DNA from 4 places in the Variovorax monticola genome. Region 4 is predicted to be linked to each of the others. Evidence: predicted binding sites of a transcription regulator. Region 4 holds the regulator's gene; each other region holds the start of a gene.

Evidence for each region. The regulator sigma-54, encoded in region 4, starts transcription at its own class of promoters, with help from an activator protein. The targets are predictions, from matches to a motif close to TGGCANGNAANCTGCTTT.
Region 1: the regulator sigma-54 is predicted to act here: its motif matches at 5,465-5,482, upstream of ACSFA5_RS03620 (transglutaminase family protein).
Region 2: the regulator sigma-54 is predicted to act here: its motif matches at 1,007-1,024, upstream of glnA (type I glutamate--ammonia ligase).
Region 3: the regulator sigma-54 is predicted to act here: its motif matches at 1,559-1,576, upstream of ACSFA5_RS12175 (ammonium transporter).

What each region holds. Positions count from the first base shown of each region.
Region 1 covers NZ_JBPJZP010000001.1:798,425-806,278, reverse strand. The annotation lists gene ACSFA5_RS03625 (circularly permuted type 2 ATP-grasp protein) at 1-1,776, opposite strand, end outside; gene ACSFA5_RS03620 (transglutaminase family protein) at 1,840-5,391, opposite strand; gene ACSFA5_RS03615 (DNA internalization-related competence protein ComEC/Rec2) at 5,622-7,854, shown strand, end outside.
Region 2 covers NZ_JBPJZP010000002.1:487,388-495,241, forward strand. The annotation lists gene ACSFA5_RS07565 (EI24 domain-containing protein) at 1-126, shown strand, start outside; gene ACSFA5_RS07570 (competence/damage-inducible protein A) at 123-923, shown strand; gene glnA (type I glutamate--ammonia ligase) at 1,070-2,485, shown strand; gene ACSFA5_RS07580 (hypothetical protein) at 2,645-3,151, shown strand; gene glnL (nitrogen regulation protein NR(II)) at 3,153-4,232, shown strand; gene ntrC (nitrogen regulation protein NR(I)) at 4,257-5,783, shown strand; gene ACSFA5_RS07595 (hypothetical protein) at 5,808-6,338, opposite strand; gene xth (exodeoxyribonuclease III) at 6,343-7,128, opposite strand; gene ACSFA5_RS07605 (hypothetical protein) at 7,295-7,854, opposite strand, start outside.
Region 3 covers NZ_JBPJZP010000003.1:226,513-234,366, forward strand. The annotation lists gene ACSFA5_RS12170 (Fic family protein) at 1-257, shown strand, start outside; gene ACSFA5_RS12175 (ammonium transporter) at 286-1,488, opposite strand; gene ACSFA5_RS12180 (PaaI family thioesterase) at 1,691-2,125, opposite strand; gene ACSFA5_RS12185 (hypothetical protein) at 2,334-3,170, shown strand; gene ylqF (ribosome biogenesis GTPase YlqF) at 3,192-4,160, opposite strand; gene ACSFA5_RS12195 (CBS domain-containing protein) at 4,492-4,920, shown strand; gene ACSFA5_RS12200 (HPF/RaiA family ribosome-associated protein) at 5,039-5,398, shown strand; gene ACSFA5_RS12205 (SDR family NAD(P)-dependent oxidoreductase) at 5,438-6,361, opposite strand; gene ACSFA5_RS12210 (response regulator) at 6,535-6,915, opposite strand; gene gshA (glutamate--cysteine ligase) at 7,050-7,854, opposite strand, start outside.
Region 4 covers NZ_JBPJZP010000007.1:429,189-437,042, forward strand. The annotation lists gene ACSFA5_RS26060 (hypothetical protein) at 76-417, opposite strand; gene argS (arginine--tRNA ligase) at 553-2,238, shown strand; gene ACSFA5_RS26070 (SPOR domain-containing protein) at 2,247-2,978, shown strand; gene ACSFA5_RS26075 (thiol:disulfide interchange protein DsbA/DsbL) at 3,131-3,775, shown strand; gene lptA (lipopolysaccharide transport periplasmic protein LptA) at 3,919-4,632, shown strand; gene lptB (LPS export ABC transporter ATP-binding protein) at 4,629-5,423, shown strand; gene rpoN (RNA polymerase factor sigma-54) at 5,441-7,057, shown strand; gene ACSFA5_RS26095 (phospholipase D family protein) at 7,068-7,854, shown strand, end outside.

The DNA of each region.
Region 1 (7,854 bases), on a different contig from region 4:
GGGTGCGCGGTGCCGCGCGAGCGAGGCCGGCGTGGCGTGCGGCTGCAGCAGGGTGGTGCGGTCGACTTCGCCGTGCGTTTGCACCCACACGTCGGCACTGCTGCCGCCGCGCTGCATCGACGCGATCTGCGCGTCGGGCCCCGCGAGCCGGGCCAGGCCGCCGGGCAGCACGCGCCACGACTGCGCGCCGTCGCTCACCGCGAACACGCGCAGCAGCATGGCGCGCGGCGCGATGTGGCCCGGGCCCATGTCGTTGGCCCAGGTGGGCATCTGCGACAGCGGCAGGTAGCCCTGCACGGTGTGCACGTCGCCCTCTCGCACGATGCGCCCGGCCCATTCGTCGAGTTCGCGCCGGCCGAGCTGGCTGCCGAGCACGGCGTCGAAGCTGGCGCGGCCCTCGAAACCGGGGTAGGTGGGCTTGATGGCGCAGTCGCCGAGCTGCGGCAGCACGGCCTCGAGCGCGGCGCGCTCGCCGCACCACCAGGTGGGAAGCGCGGGCAGCTTGAGCTTTTCGCCGATCAGGCGGCGCGCCAGCCCGGGCAGGAAGCCCAGCAGCGCGGGCGATTCGAGGAAGGCCGAGCCGGGCATGTTGGCCACCAGCACGTTGCCGGCGCGAATTGCCTGCAGCAGGCCGGGCACGCCGAGCGTGGAGTCGGGGCGCAGCTCCAGCGGGTCGAGGTACTGGTCGTCGAGCCGCTTGATGAGGCCGTGCACCGGGCGCAGGCCCTGCAGGGTCTTCAGGTACAGCCGCTGGTCGCGCACAGTGAGGTCGTTGCCCTCGACCAGCGTGATGCCCAGGTAGCGCGCCAGGTAGGCGTGCTCGAAGTAGGTTTCGTTGTACGGGCCGGGCGTGAGCAGCGCGATGTGCGGCGGCACGCCGGCCGGGCACATGCGCTGCAGCCCTTCCATCATGGCGCTGTAGGTGGCGGCCAGGCGCTGCACGTGCAGCGCCTCGAAGGCCTGCGGGAACTGCCGCGTGATGGCCAGGCGGTTCTCGAGCAGGTAGCCCAGGCCCGAAGGCGCCTGCGTGCGCTGCGACACCACCCACCAGTTGCCGTCAGGGCCGCGCGCGAGGTCGAAGGCCGCGATGTGCAGCCAGGTGTCGCCCGGCGGCTTCACGCCGTGCAGCGCGCGCAGGTAGCCGGGGTGGCCGCTCACCAGTGCCGGCGGAAGGAGGCCTTCGGCCAGCAGCTGCTGCGGGCCGTAGACGTCGGCCATCACGCGGTCGAGCACGCGCACGCGCTGCAGCACGCCGGCCTCGATCTGGCTCCAGCTCTCGGGCGAGACGATCAGCGGGAACAGGTCGAGCGACCAGGGCCGCTGCGGGCCGTTGGCGTCGGCATAGACGTTGTAGGTGACGCCGTTGTCGCGGATCTGGCGTTCCAGGCTGACGGCGCGCCGGGGCAGGTCGTTGAAGCCGCCCGTGCCGAGTTGCTCGAAAAAGGCGTTCCAGGCGGGGGTGAGCGGCGGTTGTTCGCCGGACGGGCCTTGTGACTGGGACTGCGATTGCGACGACTGTGTTTGAGACTGCGATTGCGACAGGGGCAGCGGCGGGACCGGCATGACCGGGCGTTCCGCGGCGGCGTCGTACAGCAGGGGGGCGGCGGCAGAGGGGGGCGCCGCTCCGGGCGCCGGCCGCACGGGCACGGCCGCCGTGGCCTTGCCGCGCAGTTCGTCGAAGTGGCCGGGCAGCGCGGCCGGGGCGAGCGCCGACGCCAGGGCCGCTGGAAAGTCCAGTGCCTGGGCGTCGAACAGGGATTCGTTCAAAGGTTCCACAGGAGGGGGATTGTCACACTGCCTTCACGGGGTGTCCGTGGCGGCCGTGTGCTGAATGTCCCCTTACCGCCGCAGATCCAGCGTGAACGGGAATTCGCGGCTGCCCGGCAACTCGATGGTTGCCGGCGGGGTGCGCATGAGGCCAGGCGTGTGGCCGGTCCGCGTGAAGCGCGAATGGCGCCGGCTTTCGGCCTCGTAGGCGTTCACCGGGAAGGTGTCGTAGTTGCGTCCGCCCGGATGGGCCACGAAGTACTGGCAGCCGCCCAGCGAGCGTTTCATCCAGGTGTCGACCAGGTCGAAGGTCAGCGGTGCATGCGCCGGAATGCTGGGGTGCAGGGCCGAGGGCGGGTTCCAGGCCTTGTAGCGCACGCCGGCCACGAACTCGCCCGTGACGCCGGTGGGCTGCAGCGGCAGCACCTTGCCGTTGACGGTGATGACGTGGCGGCTCTCGTTGAGGCCCGTCACGCGCACCTCGATGCGTTCGAGCGACGAATCGACATAGCGCACCGTGCCGCCGGCCGAACCCTCCTCGCCCATCACGTGCCACGGCTCCAGCGCGTTGCGCAGCGACAGCTCCACGCCCATCGCCTGCATCTGGCCCACCAGCGGGAAGCGGAACTCGAAGTGCGGCGCGAACCAGTCGGCATCGAACGCAAAGCCGGCCTGGCGCATCTCGCTGATGACGTCGTCGAAGTCCATCTTGACGAAGGTCGGCAGCAGGAAGCGGTCGTGCAGCTCGGTGCCCCAGCGGGTGACGGGGGCCTTGTAGGGCTCGTCCCAGAAGCGGGCGACCAGCGCGCGAATCAGCAGCTGCTGCGCGATGCTCATGCGCGCATGGGGCGGCATCTCGAAGGCGCGCAGTTCCAGCAGGCCGAGGCGGCCGGTGCTGGAGTCGGGCGAGTAGAGCTTGTCGATGCAGAACTCGCTGCGGTGCGTGTTGCCAGACACGTCGATCAGGATGTTGCGCAGCGTGCGGTCGACCAGCCATGCGGGCATGTTGGCGCCGTAGATCTCGCGGTTCCTGGCGATTTCCTGCAGGGCGATTTCGAGCTCGTAGACCTGGTCGTTGCGCGCCTCGTCCACGCGCGGCGCCTGGCTGGTCGGGCCGATGAACATGCCCGAGAACAGGTAGCTCAGCGACGGGTGGTTGTGCCAGTACAGCAGCAGGCTCGCGAGCAGCTCGGGCCGGCGCAGGAACGGGCTGTCGGCCGGCGTGGCGCCGCCCATCACGAAGTGGTTGCCCCCGCCGGTGCCGGTGTGGCGGCCGTCGGTCATGAACTTCTCCGCCGACAGGCGCGTTTCGAACGCGGCGTTGTAGAGGAACTCGGTGTGCGCGACCAGTTCCTTCCAGTTGTGGGCCGGGTGGATGTTGACCTCGATCACGCCCGGGTCGGGCGTGACGGCCAGCATCTTCAGGCGCGGATCGCGCGGCGGCGGATAGCCTTCCATCACGATGCGCACGCCCAGGTCGCGCGCGGTGGCTTCCACGGCCGCGACCAGGTCGAGGTAGTCCTCCAGGCGCGCGAGCGGCGGCATGAAGATGTAGAGCACGCCCGAGGCGCTGCCCTTTTTCTCGGCCGACGGCCCGTTGGCGCGGCGCGGGTCGCGCACTTCGACGCACAGCGCGGTGCGCGTGACCCAGTGGGCGGATTCGCCGCGCAGCGGCTGGCGCGTGGCGGCGTTGCCGGCGTCGTCAGCGGCGGTTGCGGTTGCGGGTCCGGTGCCTGCGGGAGCGGACGCAGTCGAGGCGGCGGCTGCTGCAGCAGCGGCGCTTCCGGCTCCCTGCATGCGCAGTGCGGCAGGCACCACCGGCGGCGTGCCGAAGGCGTAAGGGACAGCGCCCCGGTCTCCTTGCGGCGCCGTCGTCGAGGTCTCTGCATAGCGCGCGCGGTAGTCGATGGCGCTGGGCAGCACGCCGCGCGGTGCGGTCGGGTCGCGCTCGATCAGGTAGGGGTAGTCGCCCTTGCTGGCCCAGGGCTGCGAGTCCAGCGGCAGGCGGTAGCCCATGGGCGAGTCGCCCGGAATCAGGAACAGCCGGTCGTCGCGCAGGAACCAGGGGCCGGTCTTCCAGCCCGGGCCGGCGAGCGCGGGTGCATCGCCGTCCGCATTGCCCGGCTCGATGGGGAGCATGTAGCCGATCACCGCATCGAGCTTTTGCGTGAACACGCGGCGCAGGCGCACGCGTTCGAGTTCGTCGTCGAGCTTCGATTCGAACGGGTCGACGTTCACCGGCAGGCGGCGTTCACGCCAGAGGTAGTAGTAGGTGTCTTCGTAGCCGGGCTGGATGTAGCGCTCGGTCAGGCCGAGCTTGTGCGACAGCACGGTGGTGAAGCGGCGCGCGTCCTCGCTCGTGTAGTGCGTGGGAAAGCGTTCGTCGGCAAACAGCTCGGGGTCGTGCCACAGCGTCTGGCCGTCGGCGCGCCAGAAGATCGACAGCGCCCAGCGCGGCAGTTGCTCGCCGGGGTACCACTTGCCCTGGCCGAAATGCAGGAAGCCGCCGCTGCCGTATTCGGCGCGCAGCTTCTGCACGAGCTCGGTGGCGTAGCCGCGCTTGGTGGGGCCGAGCGCGTCGGTGTTCCATTCGGGCGCGTCGCGGTCGCTGGTGGCCACGTAGGTGGGCTCGCCCCCCATGGTGAGGCGCACGTCGCCGGCCTTCAGGCGCGCGTCGACCGCGTCGCCCAGGGCCAGCACTTCGGCCCATTGTTCTTCGGTGTAGGGCTTGGTGACGCGCGGCGATTCGTAGATGCGCGTGACCTTCATCTCGTGGCCGAACTCGACCTCGGATTCGTCGACCCCGCCCTCGATGGGCGCGGCGCTCAAGGGCGACGGCGTGCAGGCCAGCGGAATGTGGCCTTCGCCCGCCATCAGGCCCGAGGTGGCGTCCAGGCCGATCCAGCCGGCGCCCGGCAGGAATACCTCGCACCAGGCGTGCAGGTCGGTGAAGTCGACCGTGGTGCCGCTGGGGCCGTCGAGCGACTTCACGTCGGGCGTGAGCTGGATCAGGTAGCCCGAGACGAAGCGCGCGGCCAGGCCCATGTGCCGCAACAACTGCACCAGCAGCCAGCCCGAGTCGCGGCACGAGCCGCTGCCGCTGGTGAGCGTTTCTTCCGGCGTCTGCACGCCGGGCTCCATGCGGATGAGGTAGTTGACGTCCTGCTGCACCTGCTGGTTGATGCCCACCAGGAAGTCGATGGTGCGCTGCTCCTTGCGGTCGACCTTGTCGAGGTAGGCCTCCAGCAACGGCGTGACCGGGTCGGCCACGAGGTAGGGCGCGAGCTCTTCGGCCTGCGAGGCCGTGTACTTGAACGGAAAGTTCTCGGCCTGCGGCTCGAGGAAGAAGTCGAAGGGGTTGTAGACCGCCATCTCGACGACGAGGTCGACGGTGACCTTGAATTCGCGCGTTTTTTCGGGGAACACGAGCCGCGCCTGGTAGTTGGCGAACGGGTCCTGCATCCAGTTGACGAAGTGCTCGGCGGGTTCGACCCGCAGCGAATACGAGATCACATTGCTGCGGCAATGCGGCGCGGGCCGCAAGCGAACGACCTGCGGGCCCAACTGCACCAGGCGGTCGTATTTGTAGTGGGTGACGTGGTGGAGTGCGGCGTGAATGGACATGCGTTTTTGTGTGCAGTACTGGCAGATTGCATCGAAAAGATGTCTCTGATGAGACGCATACTAGCCCAGATGCAAAGCAATTAACGCGCCACTGAGCGTGACTTGGGGAGGGTTTGCATCATGGGAACGAGGGGTTTGGTTTGACGCCGTTTCGCACGGCGGGCGGCGGCGCGGCCTTCGCTGCACTGGGCGGCTCGCTGCTCGGCGCGGCATTGCAGCTGCAGCAACCGATGCTGTGGCCGGCGTGGCTCTATGCAGCATTGCTGCTGGCTGCCGTGGCTGGCCTCTCGTGGCGGCGCTTGCCGGCGAGGTCGCTCGTGACAATGGCGTTCGTGTGCGGCGCCATGGCCGGCGCGGGCCTCGCGGGGTCGCGCGCCGCGGCTTATGCGCAGGGCGCGCTGCGTCCCGGGCTCGAAGGGCGCGACCTGCTGGTGACCGGCGTCGTCGCGGAAATGCCTCAACGCAACGAGGGCGGCGCGCGATTCCGTCTGGATGCCGAATCCGCGCGCTGGGCCGACCGCATCGAGGGCGCAGCGCCGGTCGTGCCAGACTGCATTGCACTCGGCTGGTATGCCGAAGATCTTGCCGATGCCCCGCATGCCGGCGAGCGCTGGCGATTCACGGTACGGCTGAAGGCCCCGCACGGCAACCGCAACCCCCATGGCTTCGACGGTGAGCTGTGGATGTGGGAGCAGGGTCTGCACGCCAGCGGCTACGTGCGCACCGGCGCGCGCGACGAGCCCCCTGTCTTGCTGTCGGCCACGTGGCGCCACCCTGTCGAGCGCGCGAGGGAAGCGGTGCGCGACGCCGTGTTCGAGCGCGTGCCCGATCGTGGCCAGGCGGGTGTGATCGCGGCCCTGGTCACCGGCGACCAGAGCGCCATCGACCGCGCGGGCTGGGACGTCTTCCGTGCCACAGGGGTGGCCCACCTGATGTCGATCTCGGGCCTTCACATCACCATGTTCGCCTGGCTTGCCGCGCACGTCGTCGGCTGGCTCTGGCGGCGCAGCACGCGGCTGATGCTGCGCGTGCCGGCGCCACAGGCCGCGCTGGTCGGCGGCTTGCTGCTGGCCGCGCTCTATGCCCTTTTCAGCGGCTGGGGCGTGCCCTCGCAGCGCACGGTGTGGATGCTGGCCACGGTGGCGCTGCTGCGCCTGACGGGGCGGCGCTGGCCTTGGCCGCATGTGTGGCTGCTGACGGCCGCCGTGGTGGTGGCGGCCGATCCGTGGGCTTTGATGCAGGCGGGTTTCTGGCTCAGCTTCGTGGCGGTCGGCGTGCTGTTCGCCACCGATGCGGCGGTGCCGGGAGAGAAGAAGACAAATGCGTCTTCGCGGCTCTTTCAGTTCTTGCGCGAGCAATGGGTCATCACGCTGGCGATCACGCCGCTCGGCCTGCTGCTGTTCCAGCAGGTGTCGCTGGTCGGCTTGCTGGCCAACGCGGTGGCGATTCCGTGGGTCACGCTGGTCGTCACGCCGCTGGCGATGCTCGGTGTGACCGTGGCGCCGCTGTGGGACCTCGGGGCGCAGGCCGTGCGGTGGCTCACGATGCTGCTGCAATGGCTGGCCGGGCTGCCCTATGCCACGTTGTCGGTGGCCGCGCCGCCCGTGTGGATGGCGGCTTTCGGTGTGGCGGGCGGAGCACTGCTGGCGATGCGGTTGCCCTGGTCGCTGCGCGCGCTCGGCGTGCCGCTGCTGCTGCCCGTGCTCCTGTGGCAGGCACCCCGGCCTGCCACGGGCGACTTCGAATTGCTCGCGGCCGATATCGGACAGGGCAATGCGGTGCTCGTGCGCACCGCGACGCACAGCCTGCTGTACGACGCCGGCCCGCGCTACAGCCTCGAAAGCGATGCCGGCCACCGCGTGCTCGTACCGCTCTTGCGCGCCCATGGCGAACGCCTCGACATGCTGGTGCTGAGTCACCGCGACAGCGACCACACCGGCGGCGCGCCCGCGGTGCTCGCCATGCAGCCGCAGGCCGCGCTGCTGAGCTCCATCGAAGCCACGCATCCGCTGCAGGCACTTCGTCCGGCGCAGCGCTGCGAGGCAGGCCAGCGGTGGGTATGGGACGGGGTGAGCTTCGAAGTGCTGCATCCGTTCGACACGGACTACCGCAGCTTCACCAAGCCGAACGCGGTGTCCTGCGTGCTGCGCATCGGGAACGGCCACGCCACGGCGCTGCTGGCGGGCGACATCGAGCGGCTGCAGGAGGCCGCCCTGGTCGCGCGCACGCCGGATCTCCTGCGTGCCGACGTGCTGCTCGCGCCCCACCATGGCAGCAAGACCTCGTCGAGTGCGCCGTTCCTCGACGCGGTGCGCCCGCGCATCGCACTGGTCCAGGCCGGTTACCGCAACCGCTTCGGCCATCCGGCGCCCGAGGTGCTCGACCGGTACGCGCAGCGCGGCGTGCGGCTGGTCGAGAACACCCGCTGTGGCGCAGCGCTCTGGTCCAGCGACCGGCCGGCGG
Region 2 (7,854 bases), on a different contig from region 4:
CTCGGCCAGTTGCGGGCCCAGCGCGCGGTGGCCGAGGTGGCTGCGGCGTCGGCCGCCGGCGGCACTCCGGCGCTCGAGGCCGCTCAGGCCAACAAGGCCGCTCTTTCTCAATGGGGTTCACCATGACACGCGCATTCGGTCTCATCGTCGTCGGCGACGAGATCCTTTCCGGCAAACGCGCCGACAAGCACATGACCAAGGTCATCGAATTGCTCGCCGCCCGCGGCCTGCAGCTCAGCTGGGCCGAATACGTCGGCGACGAGCCGGCGCGCATCACCGCCGCGCTCGCCCGTGCCTTTGCCTCGGGCGACATCGTGTTCTCGACCGGCGGCATCGGCGCCACGCCCGACGACCACACCCGCCAGTGCGCCGCCAAGGCGCTGGGCATGCCGCTGGCGCTGCACCCCGAGGCAGAGCTGCTGATTCGCGAGCGCATGCAGGACACCGCGCGCGAGCAGGGCGTGCCCTACGAGCCCGACCGGTCCGACAACGTGCACCGGCTCAACATGGGCGTGTTTCCGCAGGGTGCCACGCTCATCCATAACCCGTACAACAAGATTCCGGGCTTCAGCGTTGCCGACGTGCATTTCGTGCCGGGCTTCCCGGTCATGGCGTGGCCGATGGTCGAGTCCGTGCTCGACGGCCGCTACGCCGATCTGTTCACCCGAAACGCCGTCGCCGAGAAGTCGGTGATCGTTTTCGGTGCCATGGAAGCCACCCTGACGCCGCTCATGCAAGCCATCGAAGACCAGCACGCCGGCGTCAAGGTGTTCAGCCTGCCGAGCGTCGATCACCCCCAGTACGGGCGTCATATCGAGCTGGGCGTCAAGGGCGCCCCCGGCCTGCTCGATGCGGCCTATGCCCAGCTCATCGAAGGCTTGCACGTTTTCGATGCCAAGCTTGGTCCCGAATTGGTGCGTTAATGTCGTCTGCACCACACTGGTGAAATCTTGCCTGTATTTGGGGATTGCAGCGTTCGCCAAAGCCTCATCCGGTGAGGTGACAATGGCACAGAAACTGCATCCCTCGTCCCTGTATTCCTAACCACCATCCAACTCAGGAGAAACTGATGGCAAAGACCGTCGCCGATGTACTCAAGCTCGTCAAGGAAAACGAGGTCAAGTTCGTCGACTTCCGCTTCACCGACACCCGGGGCAAGGAACAGCACGTCACCGTGCCCGTGTCGCACTTCGATGAAGACAAATTCACCTCGGGCCATGCGTTCGACGGCTCGTCCATCGCTGGTTGGAAGGGAATCGAAGCCTCGGACATGCAGCTCATGCCCGACCCGAACACCGCAAACATCGACCCCTTCTTCGAAGAAACGACGCTGATCCTGACCTGCGACGTGATCGATCCGGCAGACGGCAAGGCCTACGAGCGCGACCCGCGTTCGCTCGCCAAGCGCGCCGAGGCCTACATGAAGGCTTCGGGCCTGGGCGACACCGCCTTCTTCGGTCCGGAACCCGAATTCTTCGTGTTCGACGGCGTTCGCTGGAAGAACGACATGTCGGGCTGCTTCGTGAAGATCGACTCCGAAGAAGCCTCGTGGAACACCGACAAGGAATACGAACACGGCAACACCGGCCACCGTCCGGCAGTCAAGGGCGGCTACTTCCCGGTGCCCCCGGTCGACAGCTTCCAGGACATGCGCTCGGAAATGTGCCTGGTGCTCGAAGCCCTCGGCATTCCGGTCGAAGTGCATCACCATGAAGTGGCCAACGCCGGCCAGATGGAACTCGGCACCAAGTTCAGCACGCTGGTCCAGCGCGCCGACTGGGTCCAGCTGCAGAAGTACGTGATCCACAACGTGGCCCACGCCTACGGCAAGACCGCCACCTTCATGCCCAAGCCCATCGTCGGCGACAACGGCTCCGGCATGCACGTGCACCAGTCGGTCTGGAAGGACGGCAAGAACCTGTTCGCAGGCGACGGCTACGCAGGCCTCTCGGACTTCGCGCTGCACTACATCGGCGGCATCATCAAGCACGCCCGTGCCCTGAACGCCATCACGAACCCCGGCACCAACAGCTACAAGCGCCTGGTGCCGGGCTTCGAAGCCCCGGTGAAGCTGGCCTACTCGGCCAAGAACCGCTCGGCCTCGATCCGCATCCCGTTCGTGGCCAACCCCAAGGGCCGCCGCGTCGAAGCGCGCTTCCCCGATCCGCTGATGAACCCGTACCTCGGTTTCGCCGCGCTGCTGATGGCCGGCCTCGACGGCGTGGAAAACAAGATCCATCCGGGCGAAGCCGCCAGCAAGGACCTGTACCACCTGCCGCCGGAAGAAGACGCGCTGATCCCGACCGTGTGCCACAGCCTCGACCAGGCCCTGGAATACCTCGACAAGGACCGTGCGTTCCTCACCAAGGGTGGCGTGTTCACCGACTCGTACATCGACGCGTACATCGAGCTCAAGATGCAGGAAGTCACGCGCTTCCGCATGGCGACGCACCCCGTCGAATTCGACATGTACTACTCGCTGTAATCGCTCGCTCGAAAGCAGCCATTCCCCTCGGTCTTCCGAGGGGAAGTAAGACAAAAGGACGGCCTTGGCCGTCCTTTTGTCTTGGTGCGGAACATCTGGTCACCGGTGTCGTCGAATTGCATGAAAATGCGCCTTTGTCGCGCCCCTCTACCGATACACATGAAGACTGCTCCCCTCATTTTCCTGGCCGGTTCATTGTTCGCGTTGCCGGCGCTCGCGCAGGAACGCGTCTGGCGCTGCGGCAACGAATACACCAACAACGCGAGCGTGGCCCAGCAAAAGGGTTGCAAGCCGCTGGAAGGCGGTAACGTCACGGTGGTGCAGGGCACCAAGCCCTCGGGTGGGGGCGCTGCGTCGTCGGGTGGTTCGTCCGCGGCGCGCGCCCCTGCCGGCAGCCCGCGTGTCGAAGGCGTCGACCAGCGCGCGCGCGACGGCGAGGTCCGCACGGTGCTCGAGGCCGAGCTCAGGAAGGCCGAGGCCCGCCAGGCCGAGCTGCAGAAGGACTACAACAACGGCGAGCCCGAGAAGCAGGGCAGCGAAGGCCGCAATTACCAGAAGTACCTGGACCGCGTCGCCGAAATGAAGGCCGAGCTGGCGCGCAACGAGAGCGACATTGCCGGCATCCGCCGCGAAATCGGACGCCTGCCTGCAAAGCAGCCGCAATAACATGGTGTTCGGGAAGAAGGCGAACGGCGCCAATCCGCGCTTCCAGTCCTTCGACCTGCTGTCCACGCTGATCGCGGTGGTCAACAGCAACGGCTCCGTGCTGTTCGCAAACGCAGGCCTCGAAGACGCACTGGGCACCTCGCGACGCACCCTCGAGGGCTCGCAGTTCGGCGCATGTTTCCATGAGCCCCAGGTGCTTCGCACCGCCATCGACGGTGCTGCCAGCAACGACTTTGCAACGTTGCGCTACGAGGCCTTCCTGCGCCGCGTCAACCACGAGCTGATGCCGGTGCAGGTCACGCTGGCGCACGGCGACAAGAAGGGCGAGCTCATCATCGAGATGTCGCCGCTCGAAAACCAGGTGCGGCAAGACCGCGAAGAGCGCCTCATCGACCAGGCGCAGGCCAACAAGGAGCTCATCCGCAACCTCGCGCACGAGATCAAGAACCCGCTGGGCGGCATTCGCGGCGCGGCGCAGCTGCTGCAGATGGAGGTCGAGTCGCGCGACCTCATCGAATACACCCAGGTCATCATTCACGAGGCCGACCGGCTGCAGACGCTGGTCGACCGCCTGCTCGCGCCGCACCGCCGCCCGCACGTGGTGGGCGACGTGAACATCCACGAGGTGTGCGAGCGCGTGCGCTCGGTCATCCTCGCGGAGTTTCCGCGCGACCTGCACATCGAGCGCGACTTCGACGTGTCGATTCCCGAGTTTCGCGGCGACCGCGAACAGCTCATCCAGGCCACGCTCAACATCGCGCACAACGCGGCGCAGGCGCTGTCCGAGCGCCGCGCGGCGGGCGATGCGCAGATCACTTTCAAGACGCGCGTGGCCCGCCAGGTGATCTTCAACAAGCAGTGGTATCGACTGGCACTGGAATTGCATGTCATCGACAATGGACCGGGTGTGCCGGACACGATCAAGGACCGCATCTTCTATCCGCTCGTCTCGGGCAGGGAAGGCGGGACAGGGCTGGGACTGACGCTTGCGCAAACTTTTGTGCAACAGCATCACGGCGTGATCGAGTGCGACAGCGTCCCGGGCCGGACCGATTTCAAGATACTGATACCGCTGCCCTAGCGCAGCACGGCAACAAGGAGATGCATGAAGCCGATCTGGATAGTTGATGACGACCAATCGATTCGCTTCGTGCTCGAGAAGGCTCTGCTGCGCGAAGACCTGCCCACGCGCAGTTTCACGAACACGCGCGAGGTGCTCGCCGCACTCGAGCAGGCCGCCGACGACGAACAGCAAGGCCCCCAGGTCCTGGTGAGCGACATCCGCATGCCCGGCGGTTCCGGGCTCGACCTGCTCGACAAGATCAAGGCCAAGCACCCCGGCCTGCCCGTCATCATCATGACGGCGTTCTCCGACCTCGACAGTGCCGTCTCGGCCTTCCAGGGCGGCGCCTTCGAATACCTGCCCAAGCCTTTCGACCTGCCGCGCGCGGTCGAACTCATCCGCCGCGCCGTCGATGAAAGCCAGCGCGAGGAAGTCGCCGAAGAGCGCATGGTCGCCGCGCCCGAAATGCTCGGCCAGGCGCCCGCCATGCAGGACGTGTTTCGCGCCATCGGGCGGCTCTCGCAAAGCAACGTCACGGTGCTCATCACCGGCGAATCGGGCTCGGGCAAGGAATTGGTCGCGCGCGCGCTGCACAAGCATTCGCCGCGCACCAACGGCCCCTTCGTCGCCATCAACACCGCCGCCATTCCGAAGGACCTGCTCGAGAGCGAACTCTTCGGCCACGAGCGCGGCGCCTTCACCGGCGCGCAGACCATGCGCCGCGGCCGCTTCGAACAGGCCGAGGGCGGCACGCTGTTCCTCGACGAAATCGGCGACATGCCCTTCGACCTGCAGACGCGCCTGCTGCGCGTGCTGAGCGACGGCCATTTCTACCGCGTGGGCGGCCACAACTCGGTCAAGGCCAACGTGCGCGTCATCGCGGCCACCCACCAGGACCTGGAGCAGCGCGTCAAGATCGGCGGCTTCCGCGAAGACTTGTTTCACCGCCTCAACGTGATCCGCCTGCGCCTGCCGGCGCTGCGCGAACGCGGCGAAGACGTGCCCGCGCTCACGCGCCACTTCCTGCAGGTGAGCGCGCGCCAGCTCGGCGTGGAGCCCAAGCGCATTTCCGATCCGGCGCTGGCCAAGCTCGCGGCCTTCGGCTTTCCGGGCAACGTGCGCCAGCTGGAGAACATCTGCCACTGGCTGACCGTGATGGCGCCGGCCCAACTGATCGAATCGAAAGACCTGCCGCCCGAGGTGATGGCGGTCTCGGCGCCCGAGGTCCATGCGCATGAAGCCGCAAGCCCTGCAGCGGTATTCCAGGCGCCGGCGTTGCCGGCGGGCAGCGAACGCGACATCGCGCATGTGCTCCCGGCCTCGTCCGAACACGCCGAAGCGGCGCCCACGGGCGTCAGCAGCTGGGAAAGCGGCCTCGAGGTCGAAGCCCAGGCCCTGCTGGCGGCCGGCCGCACCGATGTCTGGGACGTGCTCTCGCGCCGCTTCGAGTCGCGGCTGATCCTCACTGCCTTGACCAACACGCGAGGGCGCCGCATCGAGGCTGCGCAAAAGCTCGGCATCGGCCGCAACACCATCACCCGCAAGATCCAGGAACTCGGGATCGAATGACAAAAGGCCCGCAAGGGCCTTTTGTCATCGGCTTCGTTGGCCGAGCGTGAGTGAGTCGATCTGGAAGTTTCCACTCTTGTCCCAGAGCCAGGTGTCCACGTACGTGTGACCGCCCAGCTTGCCGGGGCTGGGCAGGGGAGAGGTGGCCTTGATCAGTTCGGCAATCATCGGCGCCACCTCCGGCGCATGGCTGGGCGTGCGGCTGAAGGTCACGTTCATCACCTTCCCATTGGCATCGATGTCGGTCTCGACCACCACCACCGCATACACCAGCGGCGGGATCTTGCCCTTGTAGATGCGGCTGGCGTACTTGTTGTAGATGTGGCGCGCGCCGATCTTGCGGTAGGTGCGCACGGCCGGCGTCTGCGCGGTGATGAGGCGCACCGTCGGCACGTTGCGCTCGCTGGTCGCGTCTTCGCCGGTGGGCGAGGTGGCAGCGGTTTCCGTGCCGCCTTCCGCCGCCTTCTCCGAAGGTTTCAGCAGCGAGCAGGCCGACATGGCAAGGGCCACGGCCACCACTGCAAGACGGCCGCCGACGCGGGTGAGCGCCGTCATGGGCTCAGGCCTCCAGCGCGAGGTCGAGCACCACGGGCGCGTGGTCACTGGGCTTTTCCCACTTGCGCGGCACGCGGTCGATGACACAGCCCTTCACGCGCGGCACCAGCGGCTCGCTCACCAGGATGTGGTCGATGCGCAGGCCGCGGTTCTTCTGGTAGCCCAGCATGCGGTAGTCCCACCACGAATAGCTTTTTTCGGGCTGCTCGAACATGCGAAAGCTGTCCGTCAGGCCCAGTTCGAGCAGCGCCTTGAAATGGTTGCGCTCCTCGGTCGTGTGGTGAATGGTTTCCTTCAGGCCCACGGGGTCGAAGCTGTCGCGGTCCTCGGGCGTGACGTTGAAGTCGCCCAGCAGCACCAGGTTCGGGTTCGCCGCCAGCTCCTGGCGCAACGCGTCGTGCAGCGCGTCGAGCCACTTCAGCTTGTAGATGAACTTTTCCGAGTCCGGTGCCTGGCCGTTCACGAAGTAGCAGTTCACCACCCGCAGCGGGCCCGAGGGCGTCTCGACGGTGGCCGTGATCACGCGCGACTGTTCGTCGGTGAAGCCGCCGATGTTCTTCACCACGTCGCGCACCGGCGCCCGGCTGAGGATGGCCACGCCGTTGTAGGTCTTCTGGCCGAACACCGCGGCCTCGTAGCCCGCGGCCTTCAGCACCTCGAGCGGGAACTTGTCGTCGGTCATCTTCAGCTCTTGCAGGCAGAGCACGTCGACCGGGTTGGCGGCCAGCCAGTCGAGCACATGCTGCAGGCGCGCGGTGAGGGAGTTGACGTTCCAGGTGGCTATTTTCATGGGGTGGGCAAGTGTCTGCGGTGGCTGTCAGTGTGGCGCGGGCCGCTGGCGCGCAAGGCCTGGCCGGCCGCGCCCGCGAAAGGGAGTCCGCTTCACATTCTGCCGCGCTCCGGGCCCTGACTTGTATCAGTCGGCACGCACCTTGCGCGCTGCCGGCGTGCCCCCCCTACAGCGCAATCACACCCGGAATGGCCTTGTTCGCCTTGAAGCAGGACAGCGCCTCCATCTGCTTCCACGACTGCAGCTGCGTGAAGTACGTCTGGTATTCGATGTAGCAGCCGATGAGTGCCTCGTCGATGATCTTGTCGGCCCGCTCGAACAGGAGCTGGTTGTCTTCCAGGTCGCGGAAGTAGGTGCGCCAGGTGTCGCGCTCGCCGGAGCGGCCGAGCATCGTGAGGTAGCCCGAGTAGAAAAGCGAATTGAAGGCGCGGCCCAGGTTGTCCTGGTACACGGTGACTTCTGCACCGCCGCCGGCGCCCACGCCCACCGTCACGTCCGCCTCGATGCCGAGCTTGGAACCGCCGAAGGCGCTCGACTCGAATTCCAGCCCGAACGAGGCACCCACGCCCACCGACAGCGAGCCCTTGGCCGTGCCCTTGATGATGTCGTAGCCGCACATGCGCAGCGACAGCGACGCCTCGCCCTTGATGCGCGCGCCGGCGAAGGCCTCCGCCTTGATGTCCAGCTTCACGCCGTCGACCGTGGCGACGAACTCCACCTCGGCCG
Region 3 (7,854 bases), on a different contig from region 4:
AGCTGTTGCGCAGGCTGCTCGAAGCGGGGGACGGCGGCTTCCTCGGCGGGCTCAACGTCGAGAAGTACCTGAAGATGGTGCGCGTGTCGAAGGCCACCGCCACGCGCGACTTGTCGGACCTGGTGCGCAACGGCATGCTTTACACCGTGGGCCAGGGAAAAGCCCTGCGCTACTACGTGAACATGCCCGGGTGGACGCACGGCGCAGCGGGCGCGAACGACGCCCGGAACGACACCCAGGAAGGCGCAGACCCCTGACCTCGGAACATCGCGCGCCCGCGTGGACCTACCAATTCACCTCCCGCTCCGGCGTCGCCGAAATATGGTGAATCGACAGGTCCGCCCCGTCGAATTCCTCTTCCTGCGTCAGCCGCAGCCCCACCGCCTTCTTCAGCGCGCCGTACACCGCCCAGCCCGCCAGGCCCGCCCACGCCACGCCCATCACGGTGCCGATGAGCTGCGCCCACAGGTTCACCCCGCCGATGCCGCCCAGCGCCTGCGTGCCGAAGATGCCCGCCGCAATGCCGCCCCAGGTGCCGCACAGGCCGTGCAGCGGCCACACGCCGAGCACGTCGTCGATCTTCCATTTGTTCTGCACCAGCGTGAACATCTTCACGAAGATGGCGCCGGCCACACCGCCCACCACCAGCGCGCCCAGCGGGTGCATCAGGTCGGAGCCGGCGCACACCGCCACCAGCCCGGCGAGCGGGCCGTTGTAGACGAAGCCCGGGTCGTTCTTGCCCATGGCCAGCGCCACCAGCGTGCCGCCGACCATCGCCATCAGCGAGTTGACGGCAACGAGCCCTGAGATCTTGTCGATGCTCTGCGCGCTCATCACGTTGAAGCCGAACCAGCCCACGCACAGCACCCACGCGCCGAGCGCCAAAAACGGAATGTTCGACGGCGGATGCGCGCTGAGCGAGCCGTCGCCGCGGTAGCGGTTGCGGCGCGCGCCCAGCAGCAGCACGGCCGGCAGCGCGAGCCAGCCGCCCACGGCGTGCACGACCACGGAACCGGCGAAGTCATGGAACTCATGCCCCGTGAGCGACGCGATCCAGCCCTGGATGCCGAAGTGCCTGTTCCAGGCGATGCCCTCGTACAGCGGATAGACGAAGCCGACGATCACCGCCGTGGCAATGAGCTGCGGCCAGAACTTGGCGCGCTCGGCGATGCCGCCCGAAATGATGGCCGGAATGGCCGCCGCAAACGTGAGCAGGAAGAAGAACTTCACCAGCTCGTAGCCGCTTCTTGCCGCCAGCTCGGTGGCGCTCACGAAGAAATGCGTGCCATAGGCCACGCCATAGCCCACCAGAAAGTACACGACGGTCGACACCGAGAAGTCGACCAATATCTTCACCAGCGCATTGACCTGGTTCTTCTTGCGCACGGTGCCCAGTTCGAGAAAGGCAAAACCAGCGTGCATGGCCAACACCATGATGGCGCCGAGAAGGATGAACAGCGCGTCAGCGCCCTGTTTGAGTGCGTCCATGGGAGCTTCTTGCAGTTTTTTGATTTGAATTGGTGCGCCGCACCCGAATCACTCGGAGCGGCGGCCAAAGAAAGCAAAAATGGTGCCTATCAGCTCCTTGATGGTGCAATATGAACCAAACAAGGGCCCTCCAAAACTTTCACGCACCGGATCAGCCCGCCCTGGCGTTCAACCCATGTCGGGCTGAAGCGCGCGAAGACGGCTAAGCCGCCGGCTTCGCCGCAGCCGCTGTCGGATCTTCCACCGGAACCAGGATGGCGTTCCCCGTCGCCACGAGCTTGAGCGCATCGCCTTCGCCCTGCGCATAGAGCTCGGCGGTCGCGAACACCTGCTTGCGCCCCGCTTTCACCACCCGCCCGCGCGCCACGAACGCACGGCCCACGGCGGGCGAGATGCAGTTGACCGAGAAATGAGACGCCAGCACGCGCCCCGCCACGGTGGCGGCCGCGAAGCCGCTCACGGTGTCGAGCATCGCGCCGATCAGCCCCGCGTGCAGGAAGCCGGCGTACTGGCCCATGTCTTCCTCGCGAAAGTTCATGCGCAACTCGGCTTCGCCGTTGGCGGCGCTGACGGCTTCGAAGCCGGCCCAGCGGTTGAAGGCGGCGGTCTTGTTGATGGCCTGGATGGTGTCGAGCATGGCGGTGTGTCCTGTGTTGACGGCAATGCAGTCCACTCTAAGAAGCACCGCCGGCATTGAGGGTCGCGCGCGTGACGGCGAATGCGCGCGCTGACCCTGGACGGTGTGGCACCGGCGCTGCCGTCTCTGCCCTCAGTTGCGCGTCAGGCCCGCGTGGCATCCTTGGGAGCCCGAACGCTCAGCCTGCATTTCCTTGGGAGAAGAAAACGTGAGATGGATCCATCGGCGAGGCGCGCTGGCCTTTTCGGCCGCCTCCGCCCTGCTTGCCGCTTCGGGCTGCGGGCAGCACAGCGCGCCCGCGGCTTCCGCGCCGGAGCCCGCCGCCCCACCCGACCCGCCCGCCCCCGGCAGCATCGCCATCACGCAGGAAGACATCGACTGGTTCCGCCGCAGCAAGGCCGAATGGATGGCCTGCGAATCGGGTGCGCCCGCCATCGTTCCGCCCGACCTGTCGCTCGAACAGTTCGGCGAGGCGCTCGACGGCGGCAATGCGCAGGTCTTGCCCGCGTTCGAGCGCTTCGTGCGCGTGACCTCGGCCTTCTTCCTGTACGCGAGCTTCGCGCCCGGGCACTACGGCTTCCTGCCGCCCTTCGACAAGCGCACCGCCTTCGACGTGACGGCCGAGCACATCCGCCTGCTGCAGCACGCGAACTGGCGCACCTTCATGATCGACTGCAAGCGCCCGTACGGCGACTTCACGCACTACCAGATCGACATGGCCGACATCCTCGGCCTGCCGGTGGCCAAGGATGCCAAGGGCCATGCGCAGATCGGCAAGGACGCCGAGCAGCGCATGGACGCCCTGCACGCGGACATGCTCTACGCCCTGCAGGCCTACATCCGCTTTGCGCGCCTGAACCCCGGGCGCTATGTGGTGCCCGAACGCGGCCTGTCGCAGACGGTGGGCCGGCCGCTGTGCCGGCCGGTGTCGGCCACGCGCATCGCGCTGTACCAGCGTGCGCGGGCCGCCGCCGGGCCCCATCCCGATTCACGCCGGACAGCGGCGCTCAACGAAGCAGCCGGAGCGCTGTTCGCATTGGACTGAGCAAGCCGGGGCCCGCCGGGGTCAGGCCGGGTCGGCGGCCTCTGGCGCGGGCTCGCCGCCGCCCTTGCGCTTCTTGCTGCGCGCGGCCTTCTTCGCTGCACGCTCTGCGTCGGCCAGTTGCCCCGCGGCGAGCCACTGCGCGAACTCTTCGGGCGTTTCGAGCGTCGCGCGCCCGAAGTTGCCGGCGCGAAATTCGTGCATCACGATTTCGGCCGACTTCTGCAGGTTGACCTTGCCCTTGCCCAGCAACGCGCCGCGCTTGCGGCCGATGGTGTCGAGCAGGTCCTCGTCCTTCATGCCGCCCATGGTCTCGGCGTCGAGCTCCACCAGCTTGAAACGCGCCGCCACGCCGGCGGCGTAGTGGGCCTTGAGGTAGTTCAGCAGCTCGAGCGCCACCTCTTCCTCGTCGAAGGCATTGCGCCCGATCGCGCCGCTGGCGGCCAGGTTGTAGCCGCTCTTGGGCACGACGATGCGCGGCCACAGCATGCCGGGCGTGTCCCACAGGTAGAAGTCGTCGGCCAGCGTGATGCGCTGCTCGAGCTTGGTGATGCCGGCCTCGTCGCCGGTCTTGGCCTTGCGCCCGCCGATGAGCGTGTTGATGAGCGTGGACTTGCCCACGTTCGGAATGCCGCAGATCAGCACGCGCATCGGCTTGGCCATGCCGCCGCGGTTGGGCGAGAGCTCATGGCAGGCCTTCACCAGCTGCTGCGCGGGCGCGGTCTGGCTCGCGTCCAGCCCGATGGCGCGGGTGGCCGGCAGCGCGTTGTAGTGCGCCAGCCAGCGCGCGGTGCGCTCGGGGTCGGCCAGGTCCTGCTTGTTGAGCACCTTGACGCTGGGCCGGCCGACCGTGAGCTCGGCCAGCATCGGGTTGGCGCTGGAGCCGGGCAGGCGCGCGTCGAGCAGCTCAATGACCACGTCGATGTCCTTCACCCGCTCGGTGATGGCCTTCTGGGTCGAATACATGTGACCGGGGAACCACTGGATCGCCATCGGTGGGCTTCTTTCTTTTCGCGCTGTCGCTGTCTGGAATGGGGGGCCTCGCAGGGCCGGGTGCGCATTGTGGCCCCGGAACCTGAACGCAAGCTTGTTGCTACGTTTTCGATAGCTGCAGGCAGGCATTCTGCCCCGCCATCCTCGCCATGCAGGCAAGGCTCGCGGCACCGGCGCAGCCCTGAGTACTCGCGCATTGCCTGCGGGCGCGCACGCAGGCAATCCCCTAGAGGTTTTTGCATCGCGCAGACGGGTATCGCCCCTATCATTTGACCGAGTGCGGCGGCCGAGCGTCGGTCGAATCGACAACCCTTTGATGGAGTGACCCGCGATGAAACCCGTCTCCGAATTGCTCAAGCGCCATGATTCCGCCGCATGGCGCACCTCCCCCGACACCAGCGTGTTCGACGCGCTGTCCACACTGGCGCACTTCGAGGTGGGCGCGCTGATGGTGATGGACGGCGAGAAGCTGGTGGGCTTTCTCTCCGAGCGCGACTACACCCGCAAGGTGGCGCTGCAGGGCAAGAACTCCAAGGAAGTGAAGGTGCGCGACATCATGACGCCCGACGTGATGACCGTCACGCCGCAGACCCGCACGCGCGCCTGCATGACGCTCATGAGCCAGCGCAAGTTCCGCCACCTGCCGGTGGTCGACGGCGACAAGGTGGTCGGCATGATTTCCATCCAGGACTTGATGGACGACATCATCTCGGACCAGGAAACGACCATCGAGCAGTTGACCACCTACATCCAGAGCTGAGCAAATCCGCCGCATTGCGGACCCTGCCCGGCGCGTGGGTAGGGAATAGACCTACGCGCACCCGGGTGCCGCAGGGCGCACAGTGAGGCTTCGTTCATCCATCCAGCAGGGACATTGCATGCAGATTCAGGTCAACACGAGCAACGGTATCGAGAACAAGGACACGCTGGAACGCTGGGCCGACACGGAGATCAAGCAGCACCTGAGCCGTTTCGCCGAAGACGTGACGCGCGTCGAGGTGCATCTGAGCGACGAAAACCACGACAAGGCCGGCGCGGCAGACAAATGCTGCGTGATGGAAGCGCGCCTCGCGCACCACCAGCCGCTCGCGGTGACGCAGCATGCCGCCAGCCTCGACGAGGCCTTCCGCGGCGCAACCGACAAGCTCAAGCGTTTGCTCGACAGCACGCTGGGCCGCCTTCACAACCACCGCGATCGCGGCTCGATCCGCACCGACCCGAGCTTCATCGCGGAATAGGCTTCGCTCTCCCCGGGCCCCGCACCGGGGACTCCGGGCTCAGCCCCGCTTGGCGTTCGCCATCGCCTTGCCGACCTCGTTGGTGCCCTGTGCAGCGCCGCTCTGGGGCACCACTTCACCTTCGCGCGAGGTCACCTCGGCCAGCCGCGCCGCCAATTGTTCGGGCGCGTCGAGGCCGATGCCCACCCAGGCGCCCTGCGTCATCGTGATGTGCGCGGCCTCGAAGGTGCCGGCGCCCGCGCACAGGATGGTGCGGTTGGGCGCGTCCTGCGCGGCCAGCACCAGCATCGCGGGCACCACGGCTTCGGGCTTGAGCGCATCGAGCACTTCCTGCGGCATCAGGCCTTCGGTCATGCGGGTGGCGGCGGTGGGCGCCAGGCAGTTCACGCGGATGTCGTTCTTCGCGCCTTCGATGCTCAGCGTCTGCATGAGGCCCACCAGCGCGAGCTTGGCCGCGCCGTAGTTGCTCTGGCCGAAGTTGCCGTACAGGCCCGACGACGACGTGGTCATCACGATGCGGCCGTACTTCTGCTCGTTCATGAGCGCCCAAACGGCTTTTGTGCAGTTCACCGCGCCCATCAGGTGCACGTCGACCACCAGCCTGAAGTCGTCCAGCTCCATCTTGGCGAAGCTCTTGTCGCGCAGGATGCCGGCGTTGTTGACGAGGATGTCCACGCGGCCCCAGGTGTCGACCGCCTGTTTGACCATGGCCTGCACCGCCTCGAAATCGGTGACGGAAGCGCCGTTGGCGATGGCCTCGCCGCCGGCAGCCTCGATCTCGTCGACCACCGCCTGCGCGGCGCTCACCGAGCCACCGGAGCCGTCGCGCGCGCCGCCCAGGTCGTTGACCACCACCTTGGCGCCGCGCGCGGCCAGGGCCAGCGCATGCTGGCGGCCCAGGCCGCCGCCCGCGCCGGTCACGATGGCCACGCGGCCCTTGAAGTCGATGTTGTTGCTGCTCATGTCTCTGTGTCGCTTTCCTGGGGAGTTGCCGTTGTTTCGTCGCCGCCTGGGGGCGGCAGCGTGGCGTTTTAACCCAGAACGGCAACGGCGCGCAGTCCCCCGCACGGAAGACAAGTCACCCCGGCGTCAGGCCCGTGCGTGCATTCCCCCGGTCAATGGTCAATGGTCAATGGTCAATGGCGGGCCGAGCGCACCTGCTCGCAGTACGCCACCAGCTGGTCGAGTTCGGCCGACTTGTCGAAGAAGGCATCCGCGCCCAGCTGCTGCGAGCGCTCCCGCATGTCGGCGGTGGCGTAGTTGCTCAGCACGACCACCTTCTGGTGCGGCGCGCGGTTGCGGCAGGCGCGGATCACGCCCAGGCCGTTGCCGCGCTTGAGGAACAGGTCGACGATGGTGAGGTCCCAGTCGTCGGTGTGAAGCCGCAGCCAGGCAACGGCTTCTTCCTCGGTGCTGGCCGACGCCACGACATGCGCGTCCGCCACGTCTTCGAGAAAGCCCACCAGGTTCTCCCTGATGACGGGACTGTCTTCGACGAGGTAAGCCTTGAATGTCATAGCCGTCATCGTCGCTGCCCATCGGACGCGTGCGGTGGGCGATGCGGGCCAATGCCTGTAGGCCATCCGCCACCGCCCCTGTCGTCATGCGAAGGGGCGCGAGGCCAAGGGAAAGGAAAGGAAGGACGAAAGTCTTAGGCGGCAACCGCCATGCGGCCGCGCGCCATGCCCAGGCGCGCGGGCGAGACGTACTGCTCGCGGTAGATCTCGAAGGGCATGGTGTCTGCCGCCTCGATGCGCTTCTGCTCCTGGATGGAGCCGGCGGTCATCTGCTCGAACCCGGCTTGCAGCGCCGCCGGGAACGGCAGGTCCAGCAGCGTGGAACGGGTCTGCTCGGACTGGGCGCGCACGAAGCCGATGAAGGAATTGCCGTGCGCGCTCTCGATGGCCGTGAGCACACGGGCCGAGGGCAGGCTGTCCGGGTTGCGCAGCGCGGCCCGGGCGGCATGCACCGCGTCGGCGTGCAGCGTGCCGCCGCCCTGTGCCGCGTCCAGCGCCACGGCAATGGGCAGGCACTGTTCGACCAGCTCCGCGCCCCAGTCGGCCAGCGACACTTCACGCCCCTCGCGCTGCAGCTGCAGGCCCGGTTCGCGGCCGCGCGCGGCCGTCAGGTGCTGGTTGTGCGCGAGCTCGGCAATTTCCTGCGGGGTGTCGTCGGCGCTGTCGCTCAGCAGGCAGTGCAGCAGGAACACGTCGATGAAGCGCATGGTCTGCGCGTTGATGCCGACGGTCTCGAAGGGGTCGAGGTCCATCAGGCGCACCTCGACGTACTCCACGCCGCGCTCGCGCAGCGCGTGCAGCGGCCGCTCGCCGGGGTGGATCACGCGCTTGGGGCGGATGGTGCCGTAGAACTCGTTCTCGATCTGCAGCAGGCTGGTGCCCAGCTGGTTGTAGTCGCCGCCGAGGTTGCGGATGCCGATGGCTTCGTACGCCGGCCAC
Region 4 (7,854 bases):
GACCGCGCCATTGAAAAAGCCCGCACGGGGCGGGCTCCTTCTCGTTGCGCCAACTTCAGCGCAGCATGGGCTTCGTCAAGCCTTGGCGTCTTTCTCGCACTTCTTGACGAAGCTGCTCTTGGCGGCGCCGGCCAGCGGCTTGCCGTTCTTGTCGATGGCCTTGTCGGCGCAGGCGGGAGCGGTGGCAGCCTTGGTGTCTTTCTCGCACTTCTTGACGGAGCTGGCCTTGGCGGCGCCGGCGAGCGGCTTGCCGTTCTTGTCGATGGCCTTGGCGTCGCAGCTGGCGCCGGCAGCCGGGGCAGCCATGGCGGCGGGGGCCGCGGCAGGCGCGGCGGCCTTGTCCTGCGCGAAGGCGCTGAACGACAGGCAGGCGCCGAGCGCGACGGTGGAGGCGACCAGGGAAAGGAGCTTTTTCATGATGGGATGTGTCCTTGCAAGGTTGGGTGGAGTGACGGTTGCCCCGCCCCGGGGCCGACCACCCTAACGGGCGAAGACAACAATCGGATGACGATCGTCAACTGAGTCCGGGTTTGCCCCCGGTAAAATTCCCGGATGCTATTGGTCAAACAGGAGCTGCTCGCGGCGCTCGCGAACACGCTCGAATCCCTCTCGCCCGGCGCTGGCTCCAAAGCCGCGTTCGAGTCGCCCAAGGTGGCTGCCCATGGCGATTTCGCCAGCACGGCCGCCATGCAGCTCGCCAAACCGATGGGGCGCAAGCCCCGCGAACTGGCCGAGCAACTGAGCACCGCGCTGCTCGCCACCCCCGCTTTCGGCCAATGGGTCGAGGGCATCGAGATCGCTGGTCCCGGTTTTCTCAACATCCGTCTCAAGACGGCGGCCAAGCAGCAGATCGTGCGCGAGGTGCTGGCCGCGGGCGAAGCCTTCGGCCAGCAGCCGCCCACCGGCGAGAAGGTGCTGGTCGAGTTCGTCTCGGCCAACCCGACCGGCCCGCTGCACGTGGGCCACGGCCGCCAGGCTGCGCTGGGCGACGCCATCTGCAACCTGCGCGCCTCGCAGGGCGAGAGCGTCTGGCGCGAGTACTACTACAACGACGCCGGCGTGCAGATCCAGACGCTGGCCAACAGCACGCAGCTGCGCGCGCGCGGCTTCAAGCCCGGCGACGCCGAATGGCCCGCCGGCGAAAAGGCCCCGGCCTACAACGGCGACTACATCGCCGAGATCGCCGAGGACTTCAAGGCGAAGACGACCGTCAAGTCGCAAGACCGCGAAGTCACCGGCACCGGCGACATCGACGACCTGGACGCCATCCGCGAGTTCGCCGTGGCCTACCTGCGCCGCGAGCAGGACCTGGACCTGCAGGCCTTCCGCGTGCGCTTCGACCAGTACTACCTGGAGTCCAGCCTGTACACCAGCGGGCGCGTCGAGGCGGCCGTGGCCAGGCTGGTGGCCGCGGGCAAGACCTACGAGCAGGACGGCGCGCTGTGGCTGAAGTCGACCGACTACGGCGACGACAAGGATCGCGTGATGAAGAAGCAGGACGGGACGTACACATACTTCGTGCCCGACGTCGCGTACCACATCGCCAAGTGGGAGCGCGGCTTTCACAAGGTCATCAACATCCAGGGCACCGACCACCACGGCACCATCGCGCGGGTGCGCGCCGGGCTGCAGGCGGCGGGCGAAGGCATTCCCGAGGGCTACCCCGACTACGTGCTGCACACCATGGTGCGTGTCATGAAGGGCGGCGAAGAGGTCAAGATCAGCAAGCGCGCGGGCAGCTACGTCACGCTGCGCGACCTGATCGAGTGGACCAGCACCGACGCCGTGCGCTTCTTCCTGCTGAGTCGCAAGCCCGACACCGAGTACACCTTCGACGTCGACCTGGCCGTCGCCAAGAACAACGACAACCCGGTGTACTACGTGCAGTACGCGCATGCGCGCATCTGCTCGGTGCTGGCCGGCTGGGGTGGCGATGCGGCCACGCTCAAGGGCGTGGACCTGTCGCCGCTGGAAAGCCCGGCGGCCCAGGCGCTGATGCTGCTGCTGGCCAGGTACCCCGAAATGCTGACGGCCGCGGCCAAGGACTTTGCGCCGCACGACGTCACCTTCTACCTGCGCGAACTGGCCGCCAGCTACCACAGCTACTACGACGCCGAGCGCATCCTGGTGGACGACGAGAAGGTCAAGCTGGCCCGCCTGGCGCTGGTCGCCGCGACCGCGCAGGTGCTGCACAATGGCCTCGCGATTCTTGGCGTCAGTGCGCCGAGCAAGATGTGAACCTCACCATGAAGAAGACAACCAGACAACGCGGCAACATCGTCATCGGCCTGATCATCGGGCTGGTGCTAGGACTTGGCGTCGCGCTGGGCATCGCGGTCTACGTGACCAAGGTGCCGATCCCGTTCGTGACCAAGACGCAAAAGGGCGGCGCCGAGCAGGACGAGGCCGAAGCCCGCAAGAACCGCGATTGGGACCCGAACGCGCCGCTGGCTGGCAAGGCCGGCGCCGCCAAGCCGGCACCGGTCGCCACCGGTCCGGTCAACCCCGTCACCGGCGAGCCGGCCACCGCCGTGGCTCCGGGCGCGTCGCCGCCCACGACGGCACCGCCCGTGCCCGTGGTGGTGGCGCCCAAGCCGCCGCGCACGGCGCCGGTGCCGGCCGAGGCTTCGAACGATCCGCTGGGCGACCTGGCCCGCGCGCGATCGGGCAGCGTGACCACCGCGTCGGCCGCCCCGAGCAGCAGCACCAACAGCACCGCCGCCAGCAGTTCCGGCGCCGATCCGTTCATGTACTTCGTGCAGGCCGGCGCCTTCCGCACCACCGACGACGCCGAAGCGCAGCGCGCCAAGCTGTCGCTGATGGGTGTGGAGGCCCGGGTCACCGAGCGCGAGCAGGCGGGCCGCACCGTCTACCGCGTGCGCGCCGGCCCGTTCAACAAGAAGGACGACGCCGACCGCCTGAAGGACCGGCTCGACGGCGGCGGCATGGAGTCGGCGCTGGTGCGCGTGCAGCGCTGACCCGGCGCCCGGCGCGAATAGCCCTTAAGCTTCGCGCCGCGGCGTTTGTCGCCACCATTCATCGACCTGATCGCGCCTGGGCGCACCGGCTGCGGGGGAACTCCCCGCGGCGCGACGGCTCAGTCTGCCGTACCAACTGGAGAACCCTTTCAATGAAACGTCGTGACTTTTCGCTGGCCGCCACTTCGCTCGGGCTGTTGTCCCTGGCCGCCAGCCCGGCCCATGCCCAGCGCGCGCCGAAGGCCGGCACCGAGTACCTGGTGCTCGACAAGCGCGCACCGGTCGACGCACCGGCCGGCAAGATCGAGGTGGTCGAGTTCTTCTCGTACAACTGCCCGCATTGCAACGACTTCGAACCGGCCCTCGAAGCCTGGGTGAAAACGCTGCCGAAGGAAGTCGCCTTCCGCCGCATTCCCGTGCCGTTCGTGGGCAACGACGTCGAAGCCAAGCAGCGCCTGTACTACGCGCTCGAAGCCATGGGCAAGGTCGACGAGTTCCAGCCGAAGGTGTTCAGCGCGATCCATGCCCAGCGCCAGAACGTGAACGGCGACGCCAACATCATTGCCTGGGCTTCGGCCAACGGCCTGGACGGCGCCAAGTTCAAGGAAACCTTCACCTCGTTCAGCGTGGCCAGCAAGGCCAAGCGCGCGACGCAGATGACCGACGCCTACAAGGTGGCCGGCGTGCCGGCGATGGCCGTGGCCGGGCGCTGGTACGTAGACGGCGAGACCGCCGGTAACATGACCAAGGTGCTGCAGGTCGTCAACTACCTGGTTGGCGAAGCGAAGAAGGGTTGAGCCTTGAGGCGGCGCGCATTTGCTGCCGCTGCCTTCTCCCTTTTTGCAAGGGATACCTGGCCCGCTTCGGCGGGCTTTTTCATCTGTGCGTGCGGGGCTGGCGCAATCAGCCGCATACAATGCCGAGCAAGTTTCGTGCCTCTATGACATTGCATTCTTACCCCATCACCACTCCCTTCCTTCGTCGCATCGGCCGCCTGGCCGGCGCCGTGCTGTTGCTGGCCGGCCTCGCCTCGGGCGCGCTGGCCGAAACCGCCGACCGCACCAAGCCGATGAACATCGAGTCGGACGCCATGCGTTACGACGACCTGAAGCAGACCAGCGTGTTCACCGGCAACGTGCTGGTCACGAAGGGCACGATCATCATCCGTGGCGCGCGCATGGACGTGCGACAGGACGCCGAGGGCTACCAGTACGGCGTGGTCACGGCGGCGCCCGGCAAGCGCGCTTACTACAAGCAGAAGCGCAATGCGCCCGACGAGTGGATCGAGGGCGAGTCCGAAGTCATCGAGTACGACAGCCGCGCCGACAACGTCAAGTTCATCCGCAACGCCGTGATGCGCCGCCTGCTGGGCGCCACGCCGAACGACGAGAGCCAGGGCGCGCTGATCGTCTACGACCAGAGCAACGACACCTACACCGTCAACGGTTCCACCGTGCCGGCGAACTCCGCCGTCAACGCATCCGCCCCCGGCGGTCGCGTGAAGACCATCCTGACCCCCAAGGCCGCGGCCGCGCCGGCCGCCGGTGCCTCGGCCCCGGCGGGCGCCAAGGCTGCGCCGGCGGCACCCACCCCGGCGCCCGGCAAGGGCCTGCGCCAGAGCACCACGCTCGACGACGGAGACACCCGCAAGTGATAGAAACCGCTGGATCGCACGACGCCAACGGCGCGCCGGGCAGCCGCCTGGTGGCGCGCGGCCTGAAGAAGAGCTATGGCAGCCGCACGGTGGTGAAAGACGTGTCGCTCAACGTGCAGAAGGGCGAAGTGGTCGGGCTGCTCGGCCCCAACGGCGCGGGCAAGACCACGTCGTTCTACATGATCGTGGGGCTGGTGCGCGCCGACGCGGGCGAGATCACCATCGACGGCGAGCCCATCGCCCACATGCCGATCCACCGGCGCGCCCGCATGGGCCTGAGCTACCTGCCGCAGGAAGCCTCGATCTTCCGCAAGCTCACGGTCGAGGAAAACGTGCGCGCCGTGCTCGAACTGCAGCAGGAGCCCGACGCCAGCGGCAAGCTGGCGCCGCTGTCCAAGGCGCACATCGAGGAGCGCCTGTCCGAGCTGCTGGCCGACCTGCGGGTAGACCACCTGCGCGATTCGCCCGCGCTGGCGCTGTCGGGCGGCGAACGCCGCCGGGTGGAAATTGCGCGTGCGCTGGCCACCCAGCCGCGCTTCATCCTGCTGGACGAGCCCTTTGCCGGCATCGACCCGATCGCGGTCATCGAAATCCAGCGGATCATCAGTTTCCTGAAGGAACGCGGCATCGGCGTGCTCATCACCGACCACAACGTGCGTGAGACGCTGGGCATCTGCGATCACGCGTTCATCATCAGCGACGGGCATGTGCTGGCACAAGGCACGCCCTCGGAGATCGTCGACAACGCCGAGGTACGACGCGTCTACCTTGGCGAGCACTTCCGGATGTAAGGGCGGGTGGGCTCTCCATGAAGCAAGGGCTGTCCCTTCGCGTCTCGCAGCACCTGGCGCTCACGCCGCAGCTGCAGCAGTCCATTCGCCTGCTGCAGCTCTCCACGCTCGAACTGAGCCAGGAGGTCGAGCAGATGCTGGACGAGAACCCGTTCCTCGAGCGCACCGCGGAAGAGGCGGCACGCGAGGAGTTCGGGCTCGACACGGCCGATGCGCCGGTACCGCGCGATGACGGCGGCAGCGATGGAAGCGACGCCATCGAAAGCGAAGGCGACTTCGCCCCGCCGGCTGCCAGCACCTCCACTTCTTCCACCGAGACGACCACCACCAGCACCGCCGAGTCAGACGGACCGGCCACGGAAATCAACGAGCGCGAGCCCGACTGGGAAGGCGACGGCACCGTCGACATGGCCGCGCCCGACGACAGCGAGTGGGGCAGCGACGCCCCCGCGCGCCAGAACAACCTGGGCGACGACGAGCGTGCCGACGCCACCGAGCTCGCGCGCAGCCAGGAGTCGCTGCAGTCGTTCCTGCACCGCCAGGCGCTGAGCCTGCGCCTGAGCGAGAACGACAGTGCCGCGCTGCGCTTCCTGATCGAGTCGCTCAACGACGACGGCTACCTCGAGGACTCGCTGCCCGCGCTGGCCTCGGGCCTGGCCGGCGACGACAACGACCAGTTCGACGACCTGGTGCACCACTTCCAGGTGGCGCTCGGCCTGCTGCAGAGCCTGGAGCCCGTGGGCGTGGGCGCGCGCGACCTGGGCGAATGCCTGGGCATCCAGCTGCGCGCGCTGGCCCGCCCCAACGAGACCGAGCAGGAACAACTGGTCCGCAAGACCGCCATGGCCGTGTGCAAGCAGTCGATGGAGCTGCTGGCGCGGCGCGACTTCAAGCGCCTGGCCACGCTCACGCGCACCAACGAAGAGCTGGTGCGCCTGGCGCTGCAGATCATTGCGCGGCTGGAGCCCAAGCCGGGCCGGCGCTTCGTGGACGTGGAGCGCAACATCGTGGTGCCCGACGTGATCGTCACCAAGACCGGCCGCGGCACCAACATCAAGTTCCGCGTCATGCTGAATCCGGAAGTCATGCCGCGCCTGCGCGTGCACGACATCTACGCGGGCGCCCTGAAGGCGCACAAGGGCGAGGGCAGCCAGGCGCTGTCGCAGCGCCTGCAGGAGGCGCGCTGGTTCATCAAGAACATCCAGCAGCGCTTCGACACCATCCTGCGCGTGAGCAACGCCATCGTCGAGCGGCAAAAAAGCTACTTCGTGCACGGCGAGCTCGCCATGCGCCCGCTGGTGCTGCGCGAAATTGCCGACGAGCTGGGCCTGCACGAGTCGACCATCTCGCGCGTGACCACGGCCAAGTACATGTCCACGCCGTTCGGCACGGTCGAGCTCAAGTATTTCTTCGGCTCGGCGCTGGGCACCGAGACCGGCGGCAATGCGTCGAGCACCGCGGTGCGCGCGCTCATCAAGCAGTTCGTCAGCTCGGAAAGCATCAAGAAGCCGCTGTCGGACAGCCAGATTTCCGAAATGCTGAAAGAGCAGGGCATCGAGTGCGCGCGCCGCACCGTGGCCAAGTACCGCGAGGCGCTGCGCATAGCGCCCGCCAACCTGCGCAAGGCGCTGTAGCGACCCGGCCATGAGCCCTTGCCTCCCTCGCCGCCCGCATCCGTTGTCGCGCCGGGGGCTCGGGTTCTTCGCCTTGGTGGCCGTGCTGCTCTTGCTGCTGTCCACCGGCTGCGCCACCTTGCCCGACGAGGCGCCGCGCCCCGCCGTCAAGGCCATGGCGGTGTCGGGAGACACGGCGCTGGGCAAGATCGCGATGGCCGCCCAGCCCGACCCCGACCTGAGCGGCTTTCGCCTCATGCCCGGCGGCGACTTCGCCTTCGACACCCGCATCCAGCTGGCGCGCCGCGCCCAGCGCACGCTCGACGTGCAGTACTACCAGATCGAGAACGACGAGACCGGCCGCTACCTGCTGCGCACCCTGCGCGACGCCGCGTTGCGCGGCGTGCGGGTGCGCCTGCTGATGGACGACCTCTACACCTCGGGCGAAGACGATCTGCTGCTGGCCTTCGCCGCCACGCCCAACGTCGAGCTGCGCCTGTTCAATCCGTTCCCGGCCGGGCGCGGCAGCATGCTCAAGCGCTTCGCCGCCTCGCTGTTCGACTTCAGCCGCGTGAACCGCCGCATGCACAACAAGCTGTTCATCGCCGACGGCGCGATGGCGGTGGCGGGCGGGCGCAACATCGGCAACCAGTATTTCCGGCGCACTGCGGGCGAGAACTTTCTCGACCTCGACACCTTCGTGACCGGCGCGCTCGTTCCGCGGCTGGGCAGCCTGTTCGACCAGTACTGGAACAGCGTCTACGTGCGGCCCATCGGCGCCGTGGTGCGCACGGAGGTGCCGCGCGACGAACTGCAGC